One region of the Streptomyces durhamensis genome, then DNA from elsewhere that is predicted to be linked to it. Evidence: riboswitches for the same ligand, from Rfam matches in the RefSeq annotation. Region 1 holds a riboswitch; each other region holds the start of a gene.
What was found. Region 1 has a riboswitch for S-adenosylmethionine ahead of IO33_RS0119440 (aminotransferase class V-fold PLP-dependent enzyme). Riboswitches for the same ligand answer to the same signal wherever they lie in the genome.

Region 1 (6,015 bases):
CCGGTCATCGCGTTCATCGTCACCAAGCGGATCTGCCTCGGCCTGCAGCGCCGCGACCGCGACAAGGTGCTGCACGGCCGGGAGACCGGCATCATCAAGCGCCTGCCGCACGGTGAGTTCATCGAGGTGCACGAGCCGCTCAGCCAGGAGCAGCTGCACACCCTCACCGCTCACCACCAGTACGAGCCGGCCGAGATCGGCCCGACGGTCGACGAGAACGGTGTCGAGCGCAAGGTCGGAGCCTCGGAGAAGCTCCGGGCGAAGCTGTCCAACGCCTACTACGGCGAGGACAACCAGATCCCGAAGCCGACCGTCGAGGAGTACAAGGAGATCACGAGCGGCCACGGCCACCACTGATCCCAGCGTCGCCACACCACGCTGAAGGGCCCCGTCCGGGTTGCGGACGGGGCCCTTCGCCGTGCCCGGGGCTGGATAGGGTGGGATCACACTGTTCTGGTACGACACACCCAGGAGCGGCTTATGAGCGCTGTGACCCCCGCTGGAGGCGACACCGCGGCGGGCCGTTCCTGGCCCGTCCTGCTGAACGGCCTGCTGAACGGCCAGGACCTGTCCGCCGACGACACCGCGTGGGCGATGGACCGGATCATGCGCGGCGAGGCGACCGACGCGCAGATCGCCGGCTTCGCGGTGGCACTGCGGGCCAAGGGGCAGACCGTGGAGGAGATCACCGGTCTGGTCCGCACGATGTACGAGCACGCGAACGTGATCGAGGTGCCCGGCCGCACGGTCGACATCGTCGGCACGGGCGGCGACGGCGCGAAGACGGTGAACATCTCCACGATGTCCGCGCTCGTGGTCGCCGGTACGGGCGCGAAGGTCGTCAAGCACGGCAACCGGGCCGCGTCCTCGGCGTCCGGCTCGTCCGACGTCCTGGAGAGACTGGGCGTCAACCTCGACCTGACCCCCCGGCGGGTGGCACAGGTCGCGGAGGAGGCCGGCATCACCTTCTGCTTCGCCGTGAAGTTCCACCCGGCCCTGCGCCATGTGGGCGCCGCGCGGGGCCAGTTGGGCATCCGGACGGTGTTCAACCTGCTCGGCCCGCTGACCAACCCGGCGAAGGTGCGGGCCCAGGCGGTCGGCGTGGCCGTCGCACACGAGGCACCCATCGTCGCGGGCGTCCTCGCGGAGCGCGGCAACTCCTCGCTGGTCTTCCGCGGGGACGACGGCCTGGACGAGCTGACGACGACGTCCACCTCCAGGGTCTGGATCGTCCGGGACGGCAAGGTGTCCGAGGAGTCCTTCGACCCGCGGGACGTCGGGATCGACCTGGTCCCGGTGGAGGCGCTGCGCGGCGGCGACCCCTCCCACAACGCGGGGGTCGCCCGCCGTCTGCTGGACGGCGAGCAGGGCCCGGTGCGTGACGCGGTGCTGCTGAACTCGGCTGCGGCCCTGGCCGCCCTGGACCCCACGGACGCCCCGCTCGCCGAGCAGCTGCGCGCCGGCATGGCGAGGGCCGCGGAGTCGATCGACTCGGGTGCGGCCAGGCGGGCGCTGGAGCGCTGGGTGGCGGCCAGCAACGCGTAGCGGTCACCGGCGGTCGTCCCGCGATCCGGACTCGGGTTGCGGGACGACGATCGTTTCCCGTACGTTCCTGTACCAGGTCATGAGTGACAGTCATTCGGCCCCGGCCGACTGTCCGGCAACCCTCCGTCCGTGGCGGGGTGCCCCGGGTGAAGACCAGGCCGTAGGCAGCGAGGTCTACGGCAAGCGCGGACCCCTCGTGCGCTTCTGAGCGAGCGCAGGGCCAGGGGTCCTGGTCATCGAGGGAGCCTTCCGTGAGCAAGCGAATGCGATAGGGCCGCAGAGCCCCGCCTCCGCACACCCCTTTTCTCACTTCTTCCTTCGCTTCACGGGAGCTCACCCATGTCCGTCTTCACCGCTGCCGCCGACCAGTCCGTTTGTGCCCCTCTGCCCGTTCTGGGCAGCGATGTCACGGTCCCGCTCGTCACCGGCGGCGAGGTCACCTACGCGGCCCTCGACTACGCGGCCAGCGCCCCCGCCCTCCAGCGCGTCTGGGACGACGTCGCCGCCTACGCCCCCTACTACGGCAGCGTCCACCGCGGCGCCGGCTACCTCTCCCAGCTCTCCACCGACCTGTTCGAGAACGCCCGCCGGACGGTCGCCGAATTCCTCGGCTGCCGCGCCGACGACCAGGTGATCTTCACCCGCTCGACCACGGACTCCCTCAACCTCCTCGCCCGCGCCCTGCCCGCCGACTGCCAGGTCTTCGTCTTCGAGACCGAGCACCACGCCTCCCTGCTGCCCTGGCAGGACGCGCACGTCACCTACCTCGACGCCCCGCGCAGCCCGCAGCAGGCGGTCACGACCCTGGAGCGGGCCCTCGCCGACCGCGCCCCCCACGGCCCGGCCCTGGTCTGCGTCACCGGCGCCTCCAACGTCACCGGCGAACTGTGGCCGGTGCGCGAACTGGCCGCGGCCGCGCACGCCCACGGCGCCCGGATCGTCCTCGACGCCGCCCAGCTCGCCCCCCACCACCCCGTGCACATCCGCGACCTGGACGTCGACTGGGTCGCCTTCTCGGGCCACAAGCTGTACGCCCCCTTCGGCTCCGGCGTCCTGGCCGGCCGCGCCGACTGGCTGCGCGGGGCCGAGCCGTACCTCGCGGGCGGCGGCGCCAGCCGCAAGGTGACCCGGCGTCAGGACGGCGGCGTGGACGTCGAGTGGCACGAGAGCGCCGCCCGCCACGAGGCCGGCTCCCCGAACGTCATCGGCGCCTACTCCATCGCGTCGGCCTGCAAGGCGCTCACCGGTGCCGGCTGGGACGCCCTGGTCGCCCGCGAGCAGCACCTGATCGCCAAGGTCCGCGAGGGCCTGGCCGGGGTTCCCGAGGTGCGGGTGCTGTCCCTGTTCGGCGACGACGCCCCGCGCGTCGGCGTGATCTCCTTCGTCGTGGAGGGCTGGAACAGCTCCCACTTCGCCGCGGCGCTCTCCGCCGAGTACGGCATCGGCGTCCGCGACGGCCTCTTCTGCGCCCACCCCCTGGTCCGCACCCTCCTCGGCAGCGACCCGCAGACCCAGGGCGAGTGCGGCGCCCCCGAGGCCGCCCCGGGCGAGAAGTCCCTCAACGCCATCCGCGTCAGCTTCGGCGCGGGCACCCCCGACGAACACGTCGAGCGGTTCGTCAGCGCGGTCAGGGAGCTGGTGACCGAGGGTGCGAAGTGGACGTACCGGACGGAGGACGGCCGCTGCGTCCCGGCGGTGTGACCGGCGCCCGCACACGCGCCCCTGGGGCCCGGCGGCCGACCGCGCGCCCATCCGCTCGGACGTGGTCTGCGCGGGCGGTCACGGCGATGCCCTGCCGGCGCTGGACGCGCGGGACGGATCACCGAGGTGGAAGGTGTCCACGGGCGCCGAGGCGACCGCCCTCGCCCTGGCGGGCGCACCACCCTGTTCGCCGGCTCCGCGGCCCGGCGCGAGGGTTTCCGGGTCTGCGACGGGCGACGGCGGTGGCACCGTGACGCCGCCACCGCAGGAGTGCTGACCGGCGCCGGCCGCTCCCTGGCCGTCGGCGCCGAGCGGGCCGGCGTCTACGCCGTCCGGGCGGCCGACGGCTCGCAGGCCTGGGGCCGTCACATCGAGGGCGGCCCGGACGCGCCACGCACGGTGGCGGCCGGCGAGACCGTGTACGCGCGCGCGTCGGACCAGGTGCTCGCCCTGGACCTGAACGGCCGCGAGCGCTGGACCGCGCCCCTGGGCCACAGCGCCGGCGACGACCGGCACACCCCCGTCGTCCGCGGCCGCCGCCTCTGCATCCCCTCGGGCACCGGTGTCGCGGCCGTGGACATCACCCGCTGAACGACGCCGGTCCTAGTTGTCCAGGCCGATCGCGAACGCGGCCTCCAGGTCGTGCTGGGAGTACGTGCGGAACGCGACGTGCGTGTCCGTGGCCTCCACGCCCGGGATCTTGCTGATCCGGGCGGGGATGACCTCGGCCAGGTCCTCGTGCCGGCCGACCCGGACCATGGCGATCAGGTCGTAGGTGCCGGTGACCGAGAAGACCTCGCTGACGCTCTCCAGCGCGGCGATCTGCTCCGCGATCTCGGGGATCCGGTCCACGCTGGTCTTGATGAGGACGATCGCGGTGATCACGGCTGGTTCTCTCCCTCGGGTGCCGGAGCTGGGGCGGACCTCACTCTAGCCGCACGGCCGTAGCGGACCCACGCGTAGCCGAAGCCCAGCCCGAAGCCGACCAGGTGGGCCAGATACGCCACCCCGGGGCCGTCGGAGGCCTGCCCCGCCGCCGCCCACTGCAACGCCGCCCAGAACGGCAGCACGACCCACGCCGGGAAGCGCAGCGGCAGGAAGAACAGGAAGGGAAGAAGACTGGTCACGCGGGCGCGTGGGAACAGGTAGAGGAACGCTCCGAGGACCGCCGAGATCGCCCCGGACGCGCCGACCAGCGACTGCTCGGAGGCGTCGTTGGCGGCCGCGTAGCCCAGCAGGGCCAGGTAGCCGCAGCCCACGTAGAAGAGGGTGAACTCCACCCGGCCCATCCGTTCCTCGGTCATCACGCCGAAGACGAAGAGGAAGAGCATGTTGCCGAGCAGATGCACCCAGCTGCCGTGCACGAACAGGGCCGTGGCGGGAGTGAGGGCGGCGCGCGCCGGTCGGGCGAACAGCTCGGCCGGCACCACGCCCCAGCGCCGGAAGTACGCCCGCTGCGCGGCGAGCAGCGCGTCCCCGGAGCCGTACCCCGGGGTGAGCCCCGAGGCCGGGCCCAGGGCGAAGAGCAGACAGCACAGACCGATGAGGACGTATGTCATGGGCGCCGGCGCGTTCCGGACCGCTCTGAGGGCCCTGCCGGCCGCCGTGCTCCACTCGCTGATCATGAACACAGAGCATGACGTAACGGGACGCAAGCCGACAGACCGCCTCGCCGCCGTGGACGGACGGGCGGCGAGTCCCCGGCAGGCCGTAGGGTTACGGCCACACGCGTCGGCCGGCGGCGCGGGAGCGAGACGAGAAGGAAGCGGACAGCCACGATGACGGTTCCCCTGCCGACCGCGACGACCCGTTGGCGCTGCACCCTGTGCGGCAACCTCACGCGGTTCGACGTGACCCGTTCCTCGAAGGTCGTCGAGTACGTCCACCTCGACCTGGCGGGCGAGCCGACGGTGGAGGAGCGCGAGGTGGTCAGTGAGACCATCGAGTCGGTGCGCTGTCGCTGGTGCAACGCGGTGGACCAGGTGGAACTCGTGGACAGGCCGGGTGCCGGCTCCTGAGCGGGGCGGCCCGCAGAAGCGCAGTGGAAGCGACGCGGTGGAAGTGACGCCGTAGAAGTGAAGTAGTGGGGTGTGACGGATGGTGGAGACCGCAGGCGGGGGGCCGGGCGACGGCACCGCTGAGGTGCTTGACCGTCCGCTGCCCGACGGCGTGCGCCGGCGGGTCGTGCAGATCGTCTCGGACGGCTTCGGCGGGCTGACCGTGGCGGAACTGCCCGCCCAGCTGCGGCAGTACGCCCGGTTCGCCCCCAATCGCCGGGCGAAGTTCGCCGGGAACGCGATGGCGGCGGCGCTGGAGACCGATCCGCTGTTCCGGCAGCGGATCGGGGAGAAGTTCAGAGAGGCCCAGCCGGAACTCGCCGGCGCCCTGGACTCCGGCTCCCCGCCCCCGGCCGCGGATCCGCTCGACGTCGCGGCCGCGGCCTACGTGCTGCGCCCGGCGGGCTGGGTGAAGCTCGTCACCGCGGCCGGCGAGGAGGCCCAGCGCGCGGACGCCGAGCGGGCGGACGAGGAGAGCCGAGCGGAGCTGGAACGGCTGCGCGCCGAGCTGACCCAGGCCCGCGACCACACCCGCGCCGAGACCGAACGGCTGCGTACGGAGCTGGAGTCGGCGAAGAAGGAAGCCGAATCGCTTCACCGCAAACTCCGGGCCGCCCTCAGCGACGTCAAGCGCGGCGAGGCGGCCCTGCGCAAGGTTCAGGGCGAGAGCGACGCCGTACGCACGGAGGCCCACCGGCAGGTGTCGGCCGCC
Region 2 (6,015 bases), on a different contig from region 1:
TGAGGGAGGCGCACCGCGCGGAGCGCTGAGCGGCGTCACGGCGGCCGGGGTGGGGTCGCTTGCCGGCGCCGGCAGAGTGCCGCTGCGCCCACCCGTGCCGCCCCAGCGGCACGACTGCCCGCAGCTGCGTGGGTGCCCTTTGAACCGGCCGAGTCGGGTGGTGGGTGGGCGAGGCGGGGTCTGGGGCGGAGCCCCAGGAGTGAGGCCGGCCCGCGCTGGATACTGTCGCTGTATGGACCCTCTGCCGACCCCGCAGACCCAGCCCGGCCGGGACGGCCTCGCCGCGTTCCTGGCGAAGCCGGCCGCAGCGATCGTCGGCCTCGACTTCGACGGCACCCTGGCCCCCATCGTCGCCGACCCCGAACAGGCCCGCGCCCACCCCGAGGCCGTACCGGCCCTCGCCGAGCTCGCCCCGAAGGTCGCCTCCGTCGCCGTGATCACCGGCCGCCCGGCCGGCGTCGCGGTCCGCCACGGCGGCTTCGCCGGCGTCCCCGGCCTGGAGCACCTGACCGTCCTCGGCCACTACGGCGCCGAACGCTGGGACGCGGTCACCGGCACCGTCACCGCCCCGGCCCCGCACCCCGGCGTCGCGGCGGTCCGCGCCGAGCTGCCGGGCGTGCTGGACCGCGCCGGAGCCTGGCACGGCACATGGATCGAGGAGAAGGGCCGGGCGGTCGCCGTCCACACCCGCCGCGCCGACGATCCACAGGCCGCGTTCGACGCCCTGCGCGGCCCCCTCACCGACCTCGCCACCCGCCACGGCCTGATCGTCGAGCCCGGCCGGATGGTCCTGGAACTGCGCCCGCCGGGCATGGACAAGGGCGTGGCCCTCGGCGAGTACGTCCGCAAGACCGGCGCCGAGTCGGTCCTCTACGCCGGCGACGACCTCGGCGACCTGCCCGCCTTCGCCGCCGTGGACGAACTCCGCTCCGACGGCGTCCCCGGCCTCCTCGTCTGCAGCGGCAGCACGGAGGTCACGGAACTGGCGGAACGGGCGGACCTGGTCGTGGACGGCCCCGCCGGTGTCGTGCGGCTGTTGCGGGCGCTGGCGGCTCAGCTGGACTGAAGCTCCTCCAGGGCCCGCAGCTGATCCAGGAACCACTGGGCGGGCGGCAGCGCGGTGGCCGCGGCGGCCAGCCGTTTCGACCGCTGCGCCCGCTCGCTGTCCGGCAGGGACAGCGCCTCGTGCAGGGCCCGGGCGGTCTGCAGCACGTCGTAGGGGTTCACCGCCAGCGCGTCGGCGCGCAGCTCCTCGTACGCCCCGGCCTCCCGGGACAGCACCAGCGCGCAGCCCTGGTCGGAGACGAGCGGGATCTCCTTGGCGACCAGGTTCATACCGTCCCTGATGGGGTTGACCAGGGCCACGTCGGCGAGCCGGTAGGCGGCCAGGGAGCGTGCGAAGTCGTCCTTGACGTGCAGCACGACCGGGGTCCACCCCGGTGTGCCGTAGGCCGAGTTGATCTCCTCGGCCACCCGCTGGACCGCGGCGGTGTAGTCGCGGTACACGGCGAGGTCCTGCCGTGAGGGGTAGGCGAAGGCGATGTGCACCACCCGCTCGCGCCACTCGGGACGGTCCTCCAGCAGCTGCCGGTAGGCCAGCAGGCCGCGCACGATGTTCTTGGACAGCTCGGTCCGGTCGACCCGCACGATCGTCCTGCGGCCCGCACCGATCTCCGCCCGCAGGGCCGCCATCCGCTCCGCGACGTCGGGCTCGCGCGAGCGGGCCCGCAGGAAGTCGCCGTCCGCACCGAGAGAGTGCACGCCGACGTGGGTGCGCCGCCGCCCCTCGCCCAGGTGCTCGATGTGCGGGGAGGCGCCGCTGGGCCGTCCCACCAGGTAGCGCTCGGCGCCCAGGTCCTCGGCGCACCGCATGAAGGCCGTCGCCCAGCGCCAGGTCAGGAACGCCACCCGGTCCGCCCCGAGCATGCCCGCCAGCAGCTGCTCGCGGATGTCGTCCGGAAGCAGCGCGAAGTACTCCGGCGGCGCCCAGGGCGTGTGCGAGAAGTGGCCGATCCGCAGGTCGGGACGGAGTTCACGGAGCATCGCGGGCACCAGGCACAGGTGGTAGTCCTGCACCAGCACCGCCGCCCCCGCGGCCGCCTCCTGGGCCAGCCCCTCGGCGAACGCCCGGTTGTAGGCCTCGTACGACGCCCACTGCCGCCGGAACTCCGCGTCGAAGACCGGCTCCAGCGGGGTCTGGTACAGCATGTGGTGGACGAACCAGAGCACCGAGTTGGCGATGCCGTTGTAGGCGTCCGCGTGCACGGCCGCGTCGATGTCGAGCATCCGCACCCGCTGTCCGCCGGTGTCCCCGGCCGGCAGCAGCCCGCCCTGCGCACGCCGGACGGCCGCGCGGTCGCCGTCGCCGAGGGCCGCGCACACCCACACCGAGTCCGCGTCCGACCCGATGGCCGACAGCCCCGAGACCAGCCCGCCGCCGCCCCGCCTGGCGTGCAGCGAACCGTGCTCGTCCACCGTGTACGACACCGGGCCGCGATTGGACGCGACCAGCACCTCAGCACCCTGCGTGGCAGCCATGGTCCTCAACCTAGCCCGGCCCGGAAACGCTCAAACGTACGGCTACGCCCCGTGACGCGGACGTATACGAACTCCGGCCACCGCGGACGCGGACGGCACCCGGCCTCAGGCCACCTTGCGCTCGGCGTACTCCGCGATCTCCAGCATCGGCGGCCGTTCCTCGGTGTCCACCGAGTAGGTGCGCGGTTCGAAGCCGTCCTCGCCCCGTTCGAACTGGGTCAGCGACGGCCGGATCAGATGGCCCCGGGCCAGCCGGAGCTGGGCGGTGCGGTAGATCGCCGCCGCCATCCGGCCCAGCGCCTGCCCGTCCTGGTGCCGGTGCTTGCGGACCCCGACGTCGACCTGGGCCAGCGCGTCCAGCCCCGCCAGGTGCAGCGCGTCCACCAGCATGCCCAGCTCCACGCCGTACCCCACCGGGAACGGCAGCTGCTCCAGCAGCGAGCGCCGGGCCGCGTACTCGCCGCCGAGCGGCTGCACGAACCCGGCCAGCTGCGGCCAGTGCATGTTCAGCAGCGGCCGGGCCATCAGCTCGGTGACCCGGCCGCCCTGCCCGGCCGTCCCGGCGAGCGGGCGGTCGTACATCGCCTTGACCAGGTCCACGTCCGGCTCGGTGAGCAGCGGGCCGACGATCCCGGAGACGAAGTCGGCGGAGAACTCCCGCAGGTCGGCGTCGATGAAACAGAGGATGTCCCCGCCGGTCACCAGCAGGGAGCGCCACAGCACTTCACCCTTTCCGGGGACGGTGGGGATGCGGGGCAGGATCTCGTCGCGGTGAACGACCCGCGCACCCGCGGCGGCGGCGACCTCGGAGGTGCGGTCGGTGGAGCCGGAGTCGACGACGACGATCTCGTCGACGAGCGGCACCCGCTCCATGAGGTCGTGACGGATGACCGCGACGATGTCGCCGACCGTCTCCTCCTCGTCGAGCGCGGGCAGCACGACGCTGATCGTCTGGCCCGTGCGCTGTTTGGCGGACAGGATCCGGTGGAGAGGGCGATCGGTCACGGACCAGGAGCGGGTGGCCAGCCAGCGCTCGACTTCTTCCAGCACGGTCTGCGACTCCTCACTGTTCGTGACCACACGGGTGAGCCGTGTGATCCATCTCGCGGTTCGGACGACTATCTCAACTGTCCCGGCCTTCGGTTACAGTCTTGAACAACGCCGATGACCATCGCATGTCGGGGGTCGTTCCGCGTTCAACCGAGTTCAACAACTGCATACCGCTCATCCAGAGGGGCAGAGGGACACGGCCCGATGAAGCCCCGGCAACCCTCCAGTCGGTCACTCGTTCTCCAGCGAGGCTCCCGGCTAGGGAAGGTGCCAAATCCGTCTCACGGCGAGATGCGTCGTGAGGAAGATGAGGAGAAAGGGCCTCGCCTCCATGGCTGTGCAGACAGTTGCAAGCACCTCCACCTCCCCCGTCGACCTTGGCCCCGCCGCGGCCCTGAGCTGTCGCGAGTGCGGTCACCGCGTCCCGCTCGGCCCCGTGTTCGCCTGCGAGGAGTGTTTCGGCCCGCTGGAGATCGCCTACGACTTCTCCGGCTACGACACCGAAGAGCTGCGCCGCCGCATCGAGGCCGGCCCCGCGAACATCTGGCGGTACGCGCCGCTGCTGCCCGTCCCCGCCGACGTGGCCGGCAAGCCGAACCTGAACCCGGGCTGGACCAAGCTCGTCCAAGCCGACAACCTCGCCCGCGAACTCGGCGTCACCGGCGGCCTGTTCGTGAAGGACGACTCCGGCAACCCGACGCACTCCTTCAAGGACCGCGTCGTCGCGCAGGCCCTGGAGGCCGCCCGCGCCTTCGGCTTCACCACCCTCTCCTGCTCCTCCACGGGCAACCTGGCCGGTGCCGTCGGCGCCGCCGCAGCCCGGGCCGGCTTCCGCTCCTGCGTGTTCATCCCGCACGACCTGGAGCAGGGCAAGGTCGTCATGGCCGCGGTCTACGGCGGCGAGCTCGTCGGCATCGAGGGCAACTACGACGACGTGAACCGTTTCTGCTCCGAGCTGATCGGCGACCCGGCCGGCGAGGGCTGGGGCTTCGTCAACGTCAACCTGCGGCCGTACTACGCGGAGGGCTCCAAGACCCTCGCCTACGAGATCTGCGAGCAGCTCGGCTGGCGGCTGCCCGACCAGATCGTCGTCCCGATCGCCTCCGGCTCCCAGCTCACGAAGATCGACAAGGGTCTGCAGGAGCTGGTCAAGCTGGGCCTGGTGGAGGACCGGCCGTACAAGATCTTCGGCGCGCAGGCCGAGGGCTGCTCCCCGGTGTCCACCGCCTTCAAGGCCGGCCACGACGTCGTCCGGCCGCAGAAGCCGAACACCATCGCCAAGTCCCTCGCCATCGGCAACCCGGCCGACGGCCCCTACGTCCTGGACATCGCGCGCCGCACCGGCGGTGCGGTGGAGGACGTGACGGACGCGGAGGTCGTCGACGCCATCAAGCTGCTGGCCCGCACCGAGGGCATCTTCGCCGAGACGGCGGGCGGGGTGACCGTAGGCGTCACCCGCAAGCTGCTCAAGGACGGCGTCCTGGACCCGACGAAGACCACGGTCGTCCTCAACACCGGCGACGGCCTGAAGACCCTGGACGCGGTCGCCGGCACCGGCCTGACCGCCACCATCCGCCCGACCCTGGACTCCTTCCGAGAGGCTGGCCTCGCATGAGCGTGACCGTTCGCATCCCCACCATCCTGCGCACCTACACCGGCGGTCAGGCCGAGGTGCCCGCCGAGGGCGGGACCCTCGCCGAGGTCATCGAGGACCTGGAGAAGAACCACACGGGGATCGCCGCCCGCGTCCTGGACGACCAGGGCAAGCTGCGCCGGTTCGTCAACGTCTACGTCAACGACGACGACGTCCGCTTCGAGCAGGGCCTGGACACCGCCACCCCGGACGGCGCCGGTGTCTCCATCATTCCGGCCGTCGCCGGCGGTTGATCGTTACCTTGGGTAACATCGGTTACCCATTGTTCATGGAATTGCCTCCTCCGTAAGAGAAGCGGAGGGGGCAATTCTGCGTGATTGAGCGCGGTACAGTTGGGGAACCTGACCACGATCTCCGGGTCGTAAGCCCCGGATCGCACGCCGCGCACCCCGCAAGAAACAGCCAAAATGCGGGGGTTTTATGCGGCTTTTGTAACGTTTGTGGGGCCCGAGTTGCCCCGAAGTCGGGTGAATTCTCACCACATTCCGGACCGTTCCCGTCCAGAATTCTCGTCCGATTGACCTGTTGCAGACGGCAGTTGGACAGATACATTCAGCCGCGGTCGACGCGTTCCGGCGCACGCCCCCGACCAATGGGGGGTGAGGTCTGACCCGGGTCCGCGAAGTGCGGATCTGTGCAAGGGCCAGTAATAGGGGAGTTAGGCATGGCTCAGGGCACCGTCAAGTGGTTCAACGCGGAGAAGGGGTACGGCTTCATCGCGGTCGACGGTGGTGCGGACGTCTTCGTCCACTACAGCGCCATTCAGATGGACG
Region 3 (6,015 bases), on a different contig from region 1:
GTCCGGCGGGTGGCGACATTACCGCCCGGTAGCCGCGGTTGTGGAGGGGGCGGAGGCCATCGAGTTCCCGTTGTTACTGGTCAGCGGAGCGCTGCTCGGGAGCGGGCCGTCGGTGGGCAGGCTGACAGACGGGTCGGGCAGGGGAACCACGGGTTCCGTCGTTTTCCCGCCCGCCGGACGGGAGTGGGACGGCGTCGGCGAAGCAGGGGCGGACGGTTTCAGCGACGGTGTGGCCCTCGGGCGAGGTGACGGTTTCGGCTTCGGTGTGGACTTCGCCCGCGAGGGCCCGGGCCGGCGCGCGGGCTGCACCGACGTCCTGGCGGAGTCGTCAGGAACCACCCGGTGACCTTCCAGGAAGTATGCGTACCAGGCCCTGACCGTGCGCAGATACGCCACCGAGTGGTTGTAGCCGAGGATCGCCCCGTCCAGGCCGGCGGGCTCGGACAGGTCCCTTCCGGCCGCGCACAGATAGCGCCCGGCGGCGAGCGCCGCGTCGAACACGTTGTCCGGGTCGGCCCGCCCGTCGCCGTTCCCGTCCGCGCCCCAGCCGGCCCAGGTCGACGGAATGAACTGCATCGGCCCGACCGCCCGGTCGTACACCACGTCTTCGTCGTACGCGCCACCGTCCGAGTCCCGTACGACGGCGAAGGCGCCGCCGTCCAGGCGCGGACCCAGAATCGGCGTCACGGTCGTGCCGGCCGCGGTCACCCGGCCGCCCTGGGCCTGCCCCGACTCCACCTGGCCGATCGCGGCCAGCAGCTGCCACCTGAGCCGGCAGCCGGGCGCGGTGCGCGCGAGTTCCGCCTCGGCGTGCCGGTACGCGGCGAAGACGGTCGCGGGCAGCGCGGCGCCTCCCACCGAAGCCTTCTGCCCCGTCCGGGCCCGCGCCGGCGGAGGAAGCTCCGTGTGGTACGGGGTGTCGCCGGACACGCTCGGCCCGTGTCCGGCGGGCCGCTCCACTGGTACGGCGGCCCGCACCGGGGCCGCACCCGGTGCCTGTGACGCGGTCAGTGCCGCCATCGCCGCCGCCGCGATCACCGTTCCTTTGACGCCCCTGACCATGTGCCCTGCCACGTCGCGATCCCTCCCTGTGGGCTGCTGTCGTCTGCTCTACGCGGGAGGGAGGCGCGTCCGTCGGAAAGACCCGGGTGTCGAGAAGGTCCTCGAGTGCTGCACGCCGTCGAGCCGGCCGCTGTCGGTGACCGCGTGTGGCTCGTGCTACGGCGAGGTCGGCGGGTGCGGGGAGCGGAGCACGAGCAGGGTGATCTCGCTGGGGGCGAAGACGCGGAACGGCGGGCCCCAGAAGCCGGTGCCGCGGCTGGTGTAGAGGAAGGTGCGGGGGCCGTGGTGGCTGAGGCCGGCGAGGGCGGGCTGGTCGATGCGGACGAGGTGGTGGAAGGGCCAGATCTGGCCGCCGTGGGTGTGGCCGGAGAGCTGGAGGTCGATGCCGGCTGCTGCCGCCCGGTCGACGAACTTGGGCTGGTGTGCCAGGAGCAGGACGGGCAGGTCGGGGTCGGCGCCGTCCAGGGCTCCGGCGAGGTGGGCGCGGTGGCCTGTCAGGCCGGAGGACTCGGCGGTGACGTCGTCCACGCCGGCGACGACCAGGGTGTCGCCTCCGCATTCGAGTAGCAGATGGCGGTTGCGCAGCGGCTCCCAGCCCAGCTCGTCCATCAGGTCGACCCATCCCTGGGCCTGGCTGTAGTACTCGTGGTTGCCGGTGACGTAGACACGGGCCCGGGTGGCCCGCACGGTTGCGAGAGGGGCGGCCTGGGCGCGGCGGCGTTGGGCCGTGCCGTCCGCGATGTCGCCCGTGTGGCAGACCAGGTCGGCTTCCAGGGTGTTCACCGTCTCGCACACCCGAGCCGACCAGCGAGCTCGGTCGAGTGGGCCGTAGTGGGTGTCGGTGATCAGGACGACACGCAGGCCGTCCAGCCCTGCGCCCAGTCGCGGGAGTTGCACGTCGAGTCGGCGCACGCGGGGCACGCGGCGGGCCTCGGCGTACCCCCAGCCGAGCAGGACGGCGGTCATGCAGAGGACGGCCCAGGTGACGATCCGGGCGCGGTCCTGACTCTCGCCGATGCCGGCCACGGTCAGGGCGAGCCGCAGGAGGATGCCGAGCAGAACGGACCAGGTGAACAGGACCCAGCTGGTGCCCAGCAGGGTGTCACCGATGATCGCCGCCCGGTCCTGCTGGCGCCGGCCGTGGCCGCGCACCATCGCGAGCGGCATACCGATGAGGCCGAGTGCGAACAGGGTGGTGCCGGCCGGCGTGACGGGCAGCGGCCAGTGCTGGCCGGTGTACAGGAGAACCCAGCAGGGCACGGCCCACAGCAGGACGGGGGCGATCAGGGGGATGTAGCGCATCAGGCGGTGCAGTCGGCTCTGCGGCGGTGCTTGCGTCTCACCCTCGGCGGGCCGGGTGCTGCTGGTGTCGGTCACGCTTCCCCTCCCTGGCCAGGCTGCCGTTCCGCGCACTGTATCCGGTCGCCCTCGGGCCGTCCGGACCGGCGTCCACGGGGGCGGCCCCTGGGGGGCGAAGGGTTCTCCGCGGGATGGGAGCGCCCCACTGCAGACACCTTCCTTGGCATCGGCCGCCATCTGAGCGCTCGGGTCAGCCGATACCGGGTGCCGAGCGATGGAACTCAGTGGGTGGGAATCAGCTCGGACGACGGCTGCCACTCCCGCCTGAGCAGTCCGTAGACCCACGAGTCGGAGACGTCGCCGTTGACGACGCAGTCCTCCCGCAACGTCCCCTCACGCACGAAACCGAGCTTCTCCAGCACGCGGGCAGAAGCCACATTGCGCGTATCGACCTCGGCCTGCACGCGATTCAGGTCCAGCGTGTCGAACGCCCACCCCAGCAGAGCGCGCGCGGTCTCGGTCGCGTAGCCCTGGCCCCACGCCGCATCGTCGTAGCAGTAGCCGAGCGACGCGCTCCGGAAGTCCGGGTTCCAACTGTTCAGGGTGCACCAGCCGATGAACGCCCCGTCGGAGACGCGATCCACGGCCCACCGTGCCCCGGTGCCCTCCTGTTCCATCCGCCGGCAAGCAGTGATGAACTTCTCGGCGCGCGAGCGTTCGGTCCACGGTGGCGAGTCCCAGTAACGCAGGACGTGGGCGCTGCTCTGCAGTGCGAAGAGGTCGTTCGCATCCGCGTCTTCGAAGGCACGCAGTCGAAGACGGGCGGTGTGCAATGAGGGGGTGGGCAGCGACGCCCGCATGTTCCCTCCCTGGTCGGTGGCCGACCCATCAGACATCCGATGCGGGTCACTCGCAACGGGTTTTCTCGGCGGGCCGGCAGACGTGTCCGCTCATCCGTGCGACCGCGCGTCCCCCATCAGGCCTGACAGAGGCAGCTGGCCGAGCGCTTGAGGCCGATGTGGCGCCGACGCGGGAGTCGGGAGAACACGGTGGTGCCGGCGACATGGGCGCTGAGGTCACCACCGTGCCGCATATCGGTCCTCCACCTGTCCGGCCCCGGTCACGGGGCCACGCGCTTGCGGGATCTTCGGTGATCCCGCCGGGCTTACACCTGGAGCACCCCACCGCGCGGGAGGGTTGCCGGTCAGCGAGCCAGGGCGTGATGCTGACACTCGATGCCACTCTTGGTCGTACGGAGAGATCTTGCCGTCGGTCCATGGCCGAGCCCGGCTCAGGAACCGTCGCGCTCGCGGGGGATCTTCTGGCCGGCCTCGATCGCCACCGGCAGCCGGTTCTCGGCCGGGGGCAGCGGGCAGGTGGCCAGGTCCGTGTAGGCGCACGGCAGGTTCGCGGCGCGGTTGAAGTCCAGGACGACCGTACCGTCGGCGGCGGGCGGCTCCAGGGCGAGGACCCGGTTGGCGGCGTAGGTGGTGACCCCGGAGGTCGCGTCGGTGAACAGCACCATCAGTCGGCCCGCACCCTGGCCGGGGAACGTGGTCAGCGACAGCGGGCGCCCGTCCAGCTCGAACTCGACCCTGCCCGGGGCGTCGTACACATGCTCAAGGCCCTCGACCGCGGCGCCCACGGTGGTCGGTCGTGGCGTGTCGAAGGGGATGTAGCGGCCTGTCACGGCCCAGCGCGGGTCGGGGGCGTAGGCGGGGGTGCCGGTGAAAGCCGTGCGCAGTGGCGCATCCGGGTGCCGGGGGCGCACGATGTCGTGCCCGCCGCGCTTGGCGACCTCGATGACGGCGTCTTCCCAGACGGCGTCGACGCTGCTGCGTTCGGGAAGCACGCCGAAGCGGTGTCCACCGTTCACCGGCGTTCCGTCGACGACCAGTTCCTCGCCGGCGTCGAGGTCTACGACGACCCCGTCGGGGCCGGTGCGCCACGTACCGGGCGCGTCCGGGAAGCGCTGGGGCCGGTCGTCGAGCCAGTGCAGGCCGGTGATCGCCAGGAAACCGTGCGGGGCGGCAAGCCGCGCCTCCTGGGCGCGGTACCACTCCAGCCAGTTCTCGGTGAAGGCATGGAAGGCGGTCGTGGTGGCCTCGGTGGTCATGGGTTCTCCTTCGTCACGGGGTGCAGGGGGGCCGGTTCGACCGGCGTGTTCAGCGCGCCAGTTCGCCGACGGGGATCGCGGAGGTGCCGACCTGCAGGCCGGGCACTTCGCGCCCGACGATCGCCGCGAGCTGGGGTGAGTCCGCGCCGAAGGTCTGCCCGAACCAGGCCGCCGTGACACCGAACTCGGAGGCTTCCTGGGCAAGTTGTACGGTGGCGTCGACCTGGTTCGGCGCGTCGGACGCGTTGAGCGCTACTCCAACAGTCATGTCAGTCAGAACGGGCGTCGGTCGGACCTGCATTCCGGTCCGTCTGTGACAGCTTCTTGTCAGTCATGTGTCGGCCGACGAGGCGGGGATCACCCTCGGCACGAACGTGGCACGGTACGTCCTGCAGAACACGGGACGCCTCCTCGCTCCGCGCTGACTCTCCGCGCGGTCACCGGCAGCGCGGCGGCGACGCTCACTCGAACGCCGCCGCGTCACGCAGAGCCTGGGCCACGGCCGCCGGGGAGTCCGGTCCCGGGGCGCCCGGGCGGTAGGCGACCGAGCCGAGGGTGCCGGTGTGGCGGAAGACGCCATGCCGTTCGTGCAGCGGCCAGGAGACCGGCGGCCTGCGGGGCGATCACGCCCGACCTCGTGGGCGTGCCCTCACGTTCCTGGCTGCCGGAAGGTGGCGTGAGCGTGTCCCGAAGAGGCGGGGACGTTCTCCGTGTCCGCAATGCAAGACCTGCCCGGGAACTTCTTGACCAGCCTGGTGGACATCTGCTGAACTCCCGAACCATGAACCCGCGTGTGGACCTGACCCGGCGGCGCCACATCGATCTGGCGCACGTCTCCAGCGCGTTTTGTTGTCGCTGACCCGGGAAGTGTCCCCCGGCGGCGGCCGGTGTGCGCCCATGGCGCGTGCCTGGCGGCGGCGGTGCAAAGCCGCTGACACTGCGATGCCTCCCCGCGGGATCGTCGTCTCCACCTCCTGAGGGCTCCCCGTCTCCTCTTCTTCTCGTGTGAGCCGGGAGCCTGTTCCAGCACGCCGACGCGGTCGCTGAGAACGCGGCTGTAGCGGTCCTGCGGCCACGTGTTCTTCTCTCCGGTCCGCCCAGCCCAGCGTTCCGCGCGTGGTCGATCAGTCCTGCGCAGTACCAGCCCATTCACCCAACGTCTCGATTTCCAGCACCCCTTGGCGTGCCTGATCTGTCCGGGAGGGACCCCCTCATGGCTCCGTCCATCCGCAAACTCACCGGCCGCATCGGCGCGGTCGTCGAGGGCGTCGACCTCACCGCGCCGCCCGACCCCTTGACGGTGACGGCGCTGCGTGACGCCCTCAACAAGCACAAGGCGATCGTGTTCGACGACGTGAACCTCGACAATGCCGGTCAGGAACGTGTGGCCGGTTGGTTCGGCGAACTCACCACCGCTCACCCGAACGTGCCGGCCGCCGACGGTACGACGAACGTGCTCGCCGTCGACAGCGAGACGTCCAAGGCCAACGAGTGGCACACGGACGTCTCCTTCGTGGTCAACCCGCCGCAGGCCACCA

Region 2: linked by a shared signal. The riboswitch ahead of thrC (threonine synthase) and the one ahead of IO33_RS0119440 (aminotransferase class V-fold PLP-dependent enzyme) in region 1 are both predicted to bind S-adenosylmethionine.
Region 3: linked by a shared signal. The riboswitch ahead of IO33_RS0128915 (GNAT family N-acetyltransferase) and the one ahead of IO33_RS0119440 (aminotransferase class V-fold PLP-dependent enzyme) in region 1 are both predicted to bind S-adenosylmethionine.

What each region holds. Positions count from the first base shown of each region.
Region 1 covers NZ_JNXR01000012.1:383,419-389,433, reverse strand. The annotation lists gene qcrB (cytochrome bc1 complex cytochrome b subunit) at 1-357, shown strand, start outside; gene trpD (anthranilate phosphoribosyltransferase) at 481-1,545, shown strand; SAM riboswitch class IV at 1,621-1,737, shown strand; gene IO33_RS0119440 (aminotransferase class V-fold PLP-dependent enzyme) at 1,885-3,246, shown strand; gene IO33_RS47510 (outer membrane protein assembly factor BamB family protein) at 3,373-3,837, shown strand; gene IO33_RS0119430 (Lrp/AsnC family transcriptional regulator) at 3,850-4,131, opposite strand; gene IO33_RS0119425 (rhomboid family intramembrane serine protease) at 4,128-4,871, opposite strand; gene IO33_RS0119420 (hypothetical protein) at 5,025-5,264, shown strand; gene IO33_RS0119415 (NYN domain-containing protein) at 5,344-6,015, shown strand, end outside.
Region 2 covers NZ_JNXR01000023.1:73,981-79,995, forward strand. The annotation lists gene IO33_RS0130615 (DUF3263 domain-containing protein) at 1-29, shown strand, start outside; gene otsB (trehalose-phosphatase) at 233-1,066, shown strand; gene IO33_RS0130625 (alpha,alpha-trehalose-phosphate synthase (UDP-forming)) at 1,054-2,538, opposite strand; gene IO33_RS0130630 (glucosyl-3-phosphoglycerate synthase) at 2,644-3,588, opposite strand; SAM riboswitch class I at 3,760-3,902, shown strand; gene thrC (threonine synthase) at 3,920-5,203, shown strand; gene IO33_RS0130640 (MoaD/ThiS family protein) at 5,200-5,475, shown strand; gene IO33_RS0130645 (cold-shock protein) at 5,907-6,015, shown strand, end outside.
Region 3 covers NZ_JNXR01000020.1:109,257-115,271, reverse strand. The annotation lists gene IO33_RS0128925 (lytic transglycosylase domain-containing protein) at 19-1,074, opposite strand; gene IO33_RS0128920 (metallophosphoesterase) at 1,219-2,439, opposite strand; gene IO33_RS0128915 (GNAT family N-acetyltransferase) at 2,643-3,221, opposite strand; SAM riboswitch class IV at 3,489-3,601, opposite strand; gene IO33_RS0128905 (DUF1684 domain-containing protein) at 3,653-4,477, opposite strand; partial or broken gene IO33_RS0128900 (LLM class F420-dependent oxidoreductase) at 4,545-4,745, opposite strand; gene IO33_RS0128890 (TauD/TfdA dioxygenase family protein) at 5,691-6,015, shown strand, end outside.